4 regions of the Megasphaera sueciensis genome follow, and region 1 is predicted to be linked to each of the others. Evidence: riboswitches for the same ligand, from Rfam matches in the RefSeq annotation. Region 1 holds a riboswitch; each other region holds the start of a gene.
What was found. Region 1 has a riboswitch for S-adenosylmethionine ahead of NXG62_RS09790 (methionine synthase). Riboswitches for the same ligand answer to the same signal wherever they lie in the genome.
Positions count from the first base shown of each region.

Region 2: another riboswitch for S-adenosylmethionine. It lies ahead of NXG62_RS11805 (trans-sulfuration enzyme family protein); the one in region 1 lies ahead of NXG62_RS09790 (methionine synthase).
Region 3: another riboswitch for S-adenosylmethionine. It lies ahead of NXG62_RS02830 (methionine ABC transporter ATP-binding protein); the one in region 1 lies ahead of NXG62_RS09790 (methionine synthase).
Region 4: another riboswitch for S-adenosylmethionine. It lies ahead of NXG62_RS08575 (MetQ/NlpA family ABC transporter substrate-binding protein); the one in region 1 lies ahead of NXG62_RS09790 (methionine synthase).

Region 1 is NZ_CP116939.1:2,039,921-2,043,093, reverse strand. It holds gene nuoF (NADH-quinone oxidoreductase subunit NuoF) at 1-250, opposite strand, end outside; gene nuoE (NADH-quinone oxidoreductase subunit NuoE) at 363-860, opposite strand; SAM riboswitch class I at 1,087-1,180, shown strand; gene NXG62_RS09790 (methionine synthase) at 1,249-1,917, shown strand; gene NXG62_RS09785 (homocysteine S-methyltransferase family protein) at 1,925-3,173, shown strand, end outside.
Region 2 is NZ_CP116939.1:2,449,735-2,452,907, reverse strand. It holds gene NXG62_RS11810 (uroporphyrinogen decarboxylase family protein) at 1-794, opposite strand, end outside; T-box leader at 840-1,062, opposite strand; SAM riboswitch class I at 1,542-1,643, shown strand; SAM riboswitch class I at 1,810-1,908, shown strand; gene NXG62_RS11805 (trans-sulfuration enzyme family protein) at 1,985-3,115, shown strand.
Region 3 is NZ_CP116939.1:576,667-579,839, forward strand. It holds gene NXG62_RS02825 (methionine ABC transporter permease) at 18-671, opposite strand; gene NXG62_RS02830 (methionine ABC transporter ATP-binding protein) at 652-1,695, opposite strand; SAM riboswitch class I at 1,772-1,870, opposite strand; gene hpf (ribosome hibernation-promoting factor, HPF/YfiA family) at 2,057-2,581, shown strand; gene putP (sodium/proline symporter PutP) at 2,680-3,173, opposite strand, start outside.
Region 4 is NZ_CP116939.1:1,784,125-1,787,297, reverse strand. It holds gene pbp4b (penicillin binding protein PBP4B) at 1-1,100, shown strand, start outside; SAM riboswitch class I at 1,169-1,267, shown strand; gene NXG62_RS08575 (MetQ/NlpA family ABC transporter substrate-binding protein) at 1,336-2,157, shown strand; gene NXG62_RS08570 (M20/M25/M40 family metallo-hydrolase) at 2,198-3,173, shown strand, end outside.

The sequences.
Region 1 (3,173 bases):
CGTTTTCGCAAAAACCATGACAACCTGTCTGTACCACGTGTACTGTATCTGTCTTTCCCCTCGCTGCCAATTCGTTGTCTAATTGTTTTCGGATCTCTGTGGACCCGGAGGATTTACAGCCTGTGCCTCCGCATACCAGTACATCAAAAGCTCCCGGCTGTTCCTTCCTATCGCTTTTTTCCAACCGAAGGGCAACCGCAGTTTTATATACGTCTCGTATTTCCTGTAATTTTTCTGCTGTAATCATCATACGCGATCCTCTTCTCCTATAGTTTTTTCTCTAGGTACCATTCCCGTTACTATATAGCAGCACTTTTTGGGATAGGTTTCCGTATTAGTTCCACCAAAATTACAGCTGTAGCCTATTCATATTGTGCCAGCACCTTAATAATTTCCTCTTTCGTCATGCGGCCGTGCGTATCATCATTGACTTTCATAACCGGTGCCAATCCACATGCCCCCAGACAGGCAATCGTTTCCAATGTAAAGCGTAAATCTTCGGTCGTATGTCCTGCCTTAATTCCCAGTTCTTTTTCTACAGCCTTAAGAATAACCTTTCCGCCGCGTACATGACATGCCGTTCCCTGACAGACACAAATAATATTACGTCCGCGGGGCTGTAAATGAAACTGCGAGTAAAAAGTTACCACGCCGTAAATAGTAGAAATAGGGATATCCGTCTTATCTGCAATATACAGCAACGCCGGTTTTGGCAGATAATTAAACAAGCTTTGTGTGTCTTGCAGAATAGGAATCAACGTCCCTTTTTCACCTGCGTAAGTATCCAGAATTTTATCAATACTAGATTGTTTAGGAACATTTTCATCTCTATAGATTGCTTGTTTTTCTACTAAAGACATATTTTTCCACTTCCTTTGCTATTGTTTCCACATAATACAACACACTTTTATATTAATTACAATATCATATTATTTTAGAATTATCAATATTACTTTTAAGCATAAAAAAATATCGATTTGTATTTATATTTTAGTTTATAACTCACAAATTGCTAAAATAGTATAAAACATTTATTATATAAAATCTTTACAAATACACGCAAAACTGATATATTAATAAGGATAACTCTTATCAAGAGCGATGGAGGGACAGGCCCGATGAAATCCGGCAACCGCAAAAGCGGTGCTAATTCCTGCAGATATTATCTGACAGATGAGAGAACAGCACGTAGATTCGACTCTTTCATTTGTGAAAGAGTCTTTTTTGTTATATGAAGGGAAATATATTATGCCTATATTTAATGGATTTCTTCAAAAAATAGACATCGCGGAAACAAGGCGATATGCTGGTTTGCGCGCAGCTGAAAATTTTTCTGATAAAATTGTTGCAGACGCATGTACGACTGCACTAGCTATTGCCAAACCACGGGGTATTTTCCAACAATGTGGCTATGATGCCGAATCCTACCAACTCTTATGCGAAGAACCTTTTACTGTTGAAGGCTCTAAAATTCGAAAACATTTAGAAAATGCAAAAATCGCAATTATCATGGCAGTAACGATTGGCAGTGACATAGAAAAAGAAATTAACACCCTATTTTCAAAAAAAGAATATTCCAGGGGGCTTATGCTGGATGCAGCAGCCACAACCGCTACTGAAACAATTGCCGATCAGTTAAATCATTATATTGATAAAATGGCGGCAAAACAAGGCTATGAAACTACCTGGCGTTATAGTCCTGGATATGGAGATTGGCCTCTGACGCAGCAACTGAATTTAATTAAAGCTATACATGCTGATCAAATTGATATTCATATAACTTCCGGCTGCATGCTTGTACCTCAAAAATCTATTACCGCAATTATTGGTATGGCTCGTTCGGCTGCCAAAAACAGTATCCCCTCTGGTTGTTGCAATTGTTCTATGCACAATATTTGTTCTTCTAGAAAGGAATGATTGTTATATGTTTTTATTAGATGGCGCTATGGGAACCGTATTGCAGCAACAAGGTTATTTACGGCCTGGAGATTGTCCTGAATTATCAAACATAGAACATCCGCAAGCCATTGAAAATATTCATCGTAGTTACATAAAAGCTGGTAGTGATTTGATTCAAACAAATACGTTCGGAGCTAATCGCATCAAATTGAGTGAATACGGATGTGCTGATAAAGTAAAAGAAATATGCAGGGCTGCTATGTTTAATGCAAAAAAGGCCGTTGATGGGACAAATACTAAAATTTTGGGTGACATGGGACCTACCGGTAAGTTTATTACCCCTTTAGGAGACACTGATTTTGAAGACGTATACCAAGCTTACTATGAACAAGCCAGCATATTAGCTGAATCGGGTGCCGATATATTACTTATTCAAACTATTATTGATATCCAGGAAATGCGTGCAGCAATATTGGCCGTTAAAGATGCCGCTCCAAGCATCCCCATTATGTGTGAGTTTTCTTTCAGCGAAGACGGTCGAACTATTACGGGTACAACACCAGAAGCAGCTGCCGTGCTTTTGGAAAGCTTGGGTGCTTCTATTATTGGAGCAAACTGTTCTCTAGGTCCGGATAAATTAATTCCTCTTATTACCCGTATGTCCGACGTAAGTAATTTACCGCTTGTTATTCAGCCTAACGCAGGATTACCCAAACTAATTGACGGTAAAACTGTTTTTCCCCTACGCCCCAATGACATGGCCGAGTATGTTCAAGCCATGGTTAATTCTGGTGCTACATATATTGGCGGTTGCTGCGGCACATCGCCAGAACACCTAGCCGCTATGAAACAAGCTTTAGATCGTGCGGTACCCTATAAGCGAAAAACAATTACACCTCCTACAGCACTCACTTCCCGAACCAGCATTGTATACATCGGCGGTGGTCATCCTCCCGTCATTATCGGTGAACGCATTAATCCTACAGGACGAAAAGCGCTGCAAAAAGATTTACAAGAACAAAATTTTGTTCCAATTAAGACCGAAGCACTAAACCAAGTAAAAGCAGGTGCACATCTTTTGGATATCAATATGGGCGTTCCTGACGTCGACCAAGCAGCACTTATGGAAAATGTCGTTAAAGAACTCTCTATGCTGGTAGATACCCCATTAATTATTGATTCAACGAGTCCTGCGGTTTTAGAAAAAGCACTTCGTATATATCCTGGACGAACCTTAATAAACTCTGTCAATGCTGACTCCTCACAAATGTCCG
Region 2 (3,173 bases), 410 kb from region 1:
CCACCAAAAAGTTTTTTCCCCTCTTCGAGAGAAACTTCTTCAATATGAGCCGCCCAGTTAATCGCCTTAACATCATACTCTGTATACCAGGATAAATCATTGCGGTGGCCCAAATAGCCGCAGATATGGAGAATATTATATGCGCTGGCACGATTTGCCGCCGATAAAATTTTCTTTTCCCCCGGCGTCAAAATACGTTCATACGCTTCACGATTAAGTCCCTTAATATTTTGCAAACTCAAATAAATTCCAGTAATGCCGGCTTCTTTTATAATTCGCTGAGATAAAACCGCCAAATCATCACTAATAATATCCAGTGCACGCTTTACTACTTCTTCATTTTCTTGAATAAGTGTCGTTAAACTAGTATCGCCATCCGGCAACATAAATTTTAATGTTGTTGCAGCACAAAAGACATTATAAAATAATAAAATTTCATTGCTGTAACGATTACTTAATTTTTTTGCATATGCAATCTGATCAGTAAACCATCTATCATGTTCAGGAAGAGGCTGAAGTCCTTTTAAATCATCAATAGTTTTTACTTTTGATAATACATCCTGCTGATATGTAAAAAAACCATCCGTCATAATTTTAGCAAAGTCAGGTTTTGCGGTATCTAAATATTCTTCTTCTCCAGCCAAAACAAGTTTAGCTAATTGCGGATTTTTAAAAGCATTGGCACTGTGAACAGTAGGTATCGGTAAAATATGGAACCAAAATCCAACGGGAACACGATCCACCGGTTTGTTATCAAGTGCTGCTAATACTAATTCTTTTTTTGTTTGTGACATACGAACATCTCCTTTTAATTTTAGATAAAAAAATATCGTCCCCTGTACAGAGACGATGGCCGCGATTCCACTCTGTTTACAACACATATATACTTGTGCTGTATCTCAAAACCGATAACGGCGGCACCGGACACAGCCTACTAAAATTCAGCTGTTCTGCTCTCAAAGGCATTCCCCATACTAGTCATTTTCGCAAATTTTCAGCCATTGATCTGCGTTCTCTGTAAAAAGCCTATGTATGTGTACTTGTTTTGATCATCGCATTATTAATGTATACTTTTTTTGTATATTTTATAGCTATGCTATTTCATCACCTCTCCTATTCCTCCTATTTTGTGAATGATGGATACACTGAAAACAAAACGCGGCCAAATTTAGTATTTAACACGCAAAAAAACACCATCTCCTTATACAGAGACGGTGGTCCGTGGTTCCACTCTGTTTACAGCACTCGCTGCAACTATTTCCATTAACGGCGGCAACCGGATCCGGCCTACTATTTTCGGTCGGTCTGCTCCCAAAGGCATTCCATCGCACTTATGTTTCCCGCAAGCTCTCAGCCGATGGCTCGCGTTTTCTGTAGGACATAAATATACGTGTACTTGTTTTGGTCATTGCATTTTCAATGTTTACCGATATGGTACACGTTATTCAATTGTTTGTCAAGAGAATTCTTGTTTTTTTTATTCTTGATTTTTCCTCTTGACAAATTGATTGCAATAGTGTAGTCTGATAACCACAATTACATATTCATCCAGAGCAGCTGAGGGACTGGCCCTATGACGCTGCGGCAACCTCCTTGATAGGAAGGTGCCAATTCCAGCAGGATTTCTTCCTGACCGATGATATTAGTATATACCTTTGTATTTACGTCATCCGTCGATGACGTTTTTTTTATTACATTCTTTTGTTCCCACAAGGAGATCTGCACTATGAGGTACTTAAAAAATTTGACTATCATAATGCTTCACACAACTTAATATTGTGTTATGATTTTTTATAATACAATACGACTCTTTCATCCAGAGCAGCTGAGGGACTGGCCCTATGACGCTGCGGCAACCCCCATACGGGAAGGTGCCAATTCCAGCGGATTTTATCCGGCAGATGAACACGCACCCGCTTTTTTGCGACGCCATCTGCCATGGCGTCTTTTTTATTGTCCATTTTATTAAGGAGGCATTTATTCTATGAGATTTGAAACAGATTGCATTCACGGCGGCTATCATCCCGATTCAACAGGGAGCGTAACAACTCCTATTTATTTATCCACGGCGTTCGCTCATCCCGGCGTCAAACAAAGCACCGGCTATGACTATATCCGTTCCCAAAATCCCACGCGGGAACAGTTGGAAAAAACCATGGCCTTGCTGGAACAAGGGTGTGACGCGTTAGCTTTTTCTTCCGGCATGGCCGCTATTTCCTGCGTCTTGGAACTGTTCAAGCCCGGCGACCACATCATCTATTCGGCCGACTTATATGGAGGTTCCATCCGTATTTTCAATGAGATTTCCCAGAAGAACGGCTTGTCCTTTACGGCCCTCGATACCGGCGATTTGCATGCAGTCAAAGAGGCTATCCAAAAAAACACCCGGGCGATTTACGTAGAGACACCTTCCAACCCGACGATGCAGATTACCGATATTAAATCCATTTGCGAGTTAGCCCATAAATACCATATTCTGGTCATCGTCGATAATACCTTCCTAACTCCCTATTTTCAAAAACCGCTTACCTTAGGTGCCGATATCGTCGTCCACAGCGGCACAAAATATCTGGCCGGACATAACGATGTATTAGCAGGATTTCTTGTCACCGCTCATAAAGAACAGGCCGAACGGCTGCATTTTCTCCATAAAACGATCGGCGCCTGTCTATCTCCCTTCGACTGTTGGGTCGTCAGCCGCGGTCTGAAAACATTGCCGCTGCGGATGGACCGCCATGCCGCCTCTGCACTGCGCATCGCTAAATGGCTGAGTAAGCAGCCGGCTATACGGAAAATATATTATCCCGGGATAGCTTCCTCTCCCCGCTATGAAATCAATACCAAGCAGACAACCGGCTTCGGCGGCATGATTTCCTTTGAAGTAGATACCGAAGAAACGGCTGTGAATCTTCTGCAACGGGTCAAACTGATTCTGTTTGCAGAAAGTCTGGGCGGTACGGAATCATTGATCACCTATCCGCTGCTGCAAACACACTGCGATGTTCCCAAAGAAGAATGCTTTGCCAAAGGCATCAACGAAAAATTATTGCGTCTTTCTGTCGGTTTAGAAAATGTAAACGACTTGATCGCCGACTTAAAACAAGCACTGGCATAACCAAAAAGGAGTGACTCTTATGAATTTTGATAACGTAACAAATCGCCAAGGTATATAA
Region 3 (3,173 bases), 1.4 Mb from region 1:
AAATTTTACGCAGCAATTTATTTTTTGTTTTTCTTGCGGGAGGTGAAATCTCCGCCGAATTGAATGACGTTGACAACCACGATAAGTATGATAATGGTTGCCAGCATAACGTCGGCCCTGAATCGCTGATATCCATAACGGATCGCGATGTCCCCCAGACCGCCGCCGCCGATGGCGCCTGCCATGGCCGAAGCACCTATCAGATTGACGATGAGGACCGTTATATTATTAATGATCGTCGGCAAGGCTTCCGGAAGTAATACCTTGCGGATGATCTGTAAAGGAGAAGCCCCCATGGATTGTGCCGCTTCTACAAGGCCGAAATCAACATCGCGGATCGATGTTTCTACAAGACGACTCAAGAACGGGATAGCGACAATCGTCAAGGGGACGCAGGCCGCCGTTGTGCCGATAGAAGTACCGGCAATAAGACGCGTCAAAGGTATAATGGCGACCATAAGGATGATAAACGGCACCGACCGAATGATATTGACTATCGTGCCGAGAATCTGATGAATATATTTATTTTCTAAAATATGATGTTTGCTGGTTGTAACAAGGGTTATTCCCAAAGGAATACCGATAAGAGCCCCGATGAAGGTAGAAATAAATACCATAAAGGCCGTTTCCTCAATACCTTGTAATAATAACTTAATGATTTCTTGGGACATAACCTAAAACCTCACTTCCGATTGGTAATTCTTTTATATAAGCCAATGCTCTTGTCTGTGTTTCCATATCGCCCATCAGGGTTACAATAAGATACCCGAACGGTTCGTCTTGGATATAGTCAATATTGCCGTAGAGGATGCTGATATCGGCGTCAAACTTGCGTATCAGGGTAGATACGATAGGATCTTTTGTGATACAGCCCTTAAACCGCAGGCGTACGAGCATGCAGCGATTCGGTGCCGGCTGATCGGAAACACCGAGTTTGACGATCCCTTCAGGCAACTCCATATTAATCACAGAATGAACAAATTCTTTCATCGTTTCCGACTGTGGGTTCGTAAATACATCGACGACGCGGCCCGATTCTTTAATAATGCCGCCTTCAATGACAGCCACGCGGTGGCAGATCGCTTTGATAACCGCCATTTCGTGCGTAATAATGACAATGGTTAAGTTAAGCCTCTTGTTAATATCCTTTAACAGATCAAGAATAGACTTTGTCGTCTGCGGATCCAGTGCAGACGTAGCTTCGTCACAGAGCAACACATTAGGATCACTGGCGAGGGCGCGGGCGATACCGACACGCTGTTTTTGTCCGCCCGATAATTGGGCCGGATAATTATATTGCCGGTCTGTCAGTCCGACTAGTTCGAGCAGCGACCCTACTTTGCTGCGGATTTCCTCCTTGGAAGCGCCGAGAAGTTCCAGCGGAAAAGCAATATTATCATATACCGTGCGGGAAGAAAGCAAATTAAAATGCTGGAAAATCATGCCAATATGTTTTCGTTCCTGGCGCAGCTGATGTTCATTCATTTTAGTTAAATCGTCGCCATCGATAATAACCGAGCCCGATGTCGGTCTTTCCAGCATATTAATACAACGGATAAGCGTCGACTTGCCGGCGCCGCTCTTGCCGATAATGCCGAAAATTTCCCCGTCATGAATGGTAAGGGAAATCCCGTTTAACGCTTGAACCTTGGTTTTACCGCCGTAGTTCTTTGTAATGTCTTTCAAATCAATCACAATATCAACTCCTAAAACATCTTAAAAATGAGTACAAAAAAAACCGTCAACAGATGACGGCTAACTTTGCGTACAAGGTTCATCTGCCGGAACAAATCCGATGGAATTGGCACCTTCCCGTGTGGGGGTTGCCGCAGCGTCATCAGGCCATTCCCTCAGCTGCTCTGGATGAATACAATATAGTATTGTTGGTGTAAATAATACCATTGTTCCTGATAAATGTCAACAAAAAAAGTATTTTTTTATAAGCAGGAGTTTTATCTGCATTTGTTGAATATAATACATATAAAGGCTGGTATCCGCAATGTTGTATCCTGCTTATAGAATCGCGGTTACGGGCTGATGAAAGGAAGGGATTGGTATGGCAGCAATCGTTAGAGGAAAGAATATTGAAGTAACTCCGGCATTAAAAGACTATGTGTTGAAACATGAAAAAAAAGTAACTAAATATTTTGATAATGAGGTAAATCTCCAGGCGCTTCTTTCTGTTGAAAAAGAACGCCAGATTGCTGAAATCACACTGAAAGTAGACGGCGTGGTATTAAGAGGTGTGGAAGCAAATGAAGACATGTATGCGGCTATCGACCTTGTATTTGATAAAATGGTCCGGCAGATACATAAATTTAAAACAAAACTGGCTCGCCGTATGAAAGGCGGGGCCTTTAAAGATGAACTGGTTGTCGGCAAGACGGAACCGGAAGAAGTATTTGAAATTGCCCGTGTTAAAAAATTCGCTGCACGACCGATGGATGTGGAAGAAGCCATTCTGCAGATGAACCTTGTCGGGCATGATTTCTTTGTATTTCTCAATTCAGAAACAGATATGATCAATGTAGTATATAAGCGGAAACATGGAAAATACGGAATCATTGAACCGGAATATTAAATGCAGCAGCTTGAAAGTAGCGTAATACATGTGTAAAAATCCCTCACGGCGTATGTACAGACTCCCATACGCTGTGGGGGATTTTTGTCACTATGAAATTATTCTTCCGAATTGATTTTTGAAATTTTTTGTTTAAAATGAATGGCGTTGTCGAATTCTTTCTGTATCGACATATCGGCACCGCCCTCCCAGACACTGACAAGGATAATAGCCAGAAGAGAGAATATAAAACCGGGTACGATTTCATATAAGTCGAACCAAGCAAATTGTTTCCAAATCAGCACGGTGACACCGCCGATGATAATGCCTGCCAGTGCTCCGTTTTTAGTCATTCTTTTCCAGAACAAGGAGAGTAATATAGTCGGCCCAAAGGCAGCACCGAAACCGGCCCAAGCGTAGGCAACCATGGTTAAAATGTAGTTATCCGGATCCAGCGCCAAGTAAATAGCCGCGGCAGACACGACCAGTACGGTTATGCGGCTGACGTAAATCAATTCTTTTTCACTGGCATGGGTACGGATAAAAGTGTGGTAGAAATCCTTGGAAATAGCGGATGCCGTTACCAAAAGCTGGGATGACGCCGTACTCATAA
Region 4 (3,173 bases), 260 kb from region 1:
CAGTTCTGCTTGTGGCAAAAGATGGAAAAATTATAAAAGAAACAGCATATGGCTGGGCAAAAATGTATGATCAAAAACAACTGCTCCCCGAAAAAAAGCGTCAACTTATGACTGTGGATACCCTGTTTGATATTGCTTCTAATACGAAAATATATGCTGCGATTTTTGCTTTTATGAGGCTTACAGGAGAGGGGAAAGTTCGTCCTGATGATTTGGTATCGACGTATTTACCTAAGTTTACCAGTGATGGTCGTGAGAAAATCCGCCTTTGTGATCTTATGGATCATACAGCTGGTTTTTCTCCGGAAATATGTTTTTATAAACCCCAGGCAGGCGCTTTTTATTCTTTGAATAGAGATAAGACATTAAAACTTTTAGATACTATTCCGCTTTCTTATCCTACGGGGACGAAGATACAGTATAGTGACACGGATTATATGATTCTTTGTGCGGTAATAGAAAAAATTACAAAGCAAAGACTGGATACATATACGGAGAATGTGATTTATCGGCCATTAGGGTTGACCCATACATTGTTTAATCCGCTGTGTAAAGGATTTAAGCCAGAAGATTGTGCTGCTACGGAACCTTGTGGCAATACGCGTTGGGGAATGGTAACTTTTCCCGGGATACGTACAGGCACTTTACAGGGACAGGTACAGGATGAAAAAGCATGGTACTCCATGAAAGGAGTATCCGGTCATGCGGGTTTGTTTTCACGGGCTGAAGATTTGGCTGTTTTGGCACAGCTTATACTTAACAAGGGGGGATATGGCAATTACACACTTTGCAGTCCTCACGTTATAGATGACTACATGCGCCCTCGCAATACCCGATTTGCATTGGGGTGGAATGTAAATTGTTTACAAAATCAGGAATGGGAGTTTGGTTCTTATGCTAGTTCTCAGGCTATAGCGCATACGGGGTGGACGGGAACGGATATTGTCATTGATCCTAAATATAATTTATGCATTATTCTTTTAACCAATCGGATTCACGAACCGAATGTACCAGGACAACTTAATACCTTTGTTACAGATGATTTTAAGACCGTAAGCTATGGCGATATCATTTCTATGGTATATAAAGCAGTACAATAAGAGACGGTAATTTTGTATTGACAGCACAAGGAGCGGCATGTTAGAATAGCAACAACAATTTCATAACGATATCATCCAGAGCAGTTGAGGGATTGGCCCTATGACACTGCGGCAACCTTCCGTAAGGAAAGGTGCCAATTCCAGCGAAATATTTCGAAAGATGATCGATTACGTTATTAATCTTCGTCTTTTTTGACGAAGATTTTTTTGTTAATTTTATTAAGGAGAGATGAAAATGAGATGTAAAAAAATTGTACTTGTTGCGCTTGCGCTGTTTACTGCGGCAAGCTTGTTTGCAGGATGTGGAAATCAAAGTAGCTCTGCTTCGCAGGAAAAAAAGGAAATTACTGTTGGTGTTACACCGGGTGCCAGTGAACAAATCATGGACTTGGTAACAAAAGAAGCAGCTAAAGAAGGCTTGACGGTGCATGTAAAAACTTTTTCCGATTATGTAACACCAGATCAGGCATTGGCCAGTGGAGATATTGACTTAAATTCTTTTCAGCATAAACCTTTTTTAGATGCTTTTAATGAAAAAAATGGTACACATTTAGTTAGTATAGGACAAACCTATTTAGCTCCGTTAGGGTTATACTCCCATAAATATAAAACCGTTGGAGATATACCCGATGGAGCGACGATTGCTATTCCTAATGATCCATCGAACGGTGGACGGGCGTTGTTGCTGTTGCAGAAACAAGGATGGATAACGCTGACAAAGGGAAAAGAACCAACGAAGGTAACCGTTCAAGATATTGTGGATAACCCTAAGCATCTTCGTATTATTGAATTGGAAGCAGCACAGCTTCCCCGTTCCTTGGATGATACAGCGGCCTCTGTTATTAATGCAGGCTATGCTATTTCTGCCGGTCTTAACAGTCAAAAAGATGGTATTGCCGTAGAAGATAATACGAGTCCGTATGTTAATATTATCGCTGCCCGCGAAGCAGATAAAGACAACCCGGCTTATAAAAAATTTGTTAAAGCATTTCAATCACAGGCAGTAAAAGATTATATTGACAAGGAATTTGCGGGTGTTCTTGTTCCGGCGTGGTAGAATAAAAAGGAAATCAATCTAAGTATTCGAGGTGCATGACATGAAGGTTACGAAAGATAAAAAAATGACAGCGCATTTTCAAAAAATAATTCAATGCGCTACCATATCCAATGAATATGGCAATAAAGTTGATTGGCGGGAATTTGGCAAACTGCATCAGTGGCTGCAGAAATTTTATCCAACGATTTATCGTGAATTTCGATTGACGGAAATAGGCGAAGCAGGATTGCAATTTTGTTTTAAGGCAGATAATCCGGTAAAAGAACCGCTTATGCTTATGGCGCATCAAGATGTGGTGGAGGTTGGTGATTTAGCGCAGTGGACATATGATCCTTTTTCAGGAGAATTAGTGGATGACTGCGTATACGGTCGTGGTACAACAGATTGCAAGCATTTGCTTGCCGCAGAGATGGAAGCGGTAGAAGATGTATTTGCTTCTGGTTGGCGTCCACCGTATGATTTATATATTTCCTTGGGATTTGGGGAAGAGATTTATCGGGCTGATGGTCCGGATGGTGCACGTTTATTATGCCAAAATCTGCAAACGGAAGGTGTGACGATTGGCTGTACCTTTGACGAAGGTGGTTCTATTGTCCGTGGCAAAGACAATAAGCTTGTTGCACGGATCGGGTTAGGTGAAAAAGCTTGTGTTAATATTGAAATTTATAAAGATTCCGCGGGGGGGCATGCCAGCAAACCTGGATTGGGAACCGCTTTGGGCGCAGTGGCTAAAGCAATTGTAGATATTGAAGCACATCCGTATCCGTATCGATTGATTCCATTGGCAGAAGCACAGCTTAAAGCAGCCGCGGCAGTTGAAGATGGAGATAAAAAAAGAATTTATCAAGAGCCGAAAAAATATTGGGAGGAGTTGTGTGCACTGGCACGTCAGGATCCTGAACTAGATGCTATGCTTCATACCACTTTTGCATTTACAATGGCGCAGGCCAGCAATCAGCCGAATGTCCTTCCTTCCCATGTAGGGATGACAATGAGCTGCCGCATATTGCAGGGAG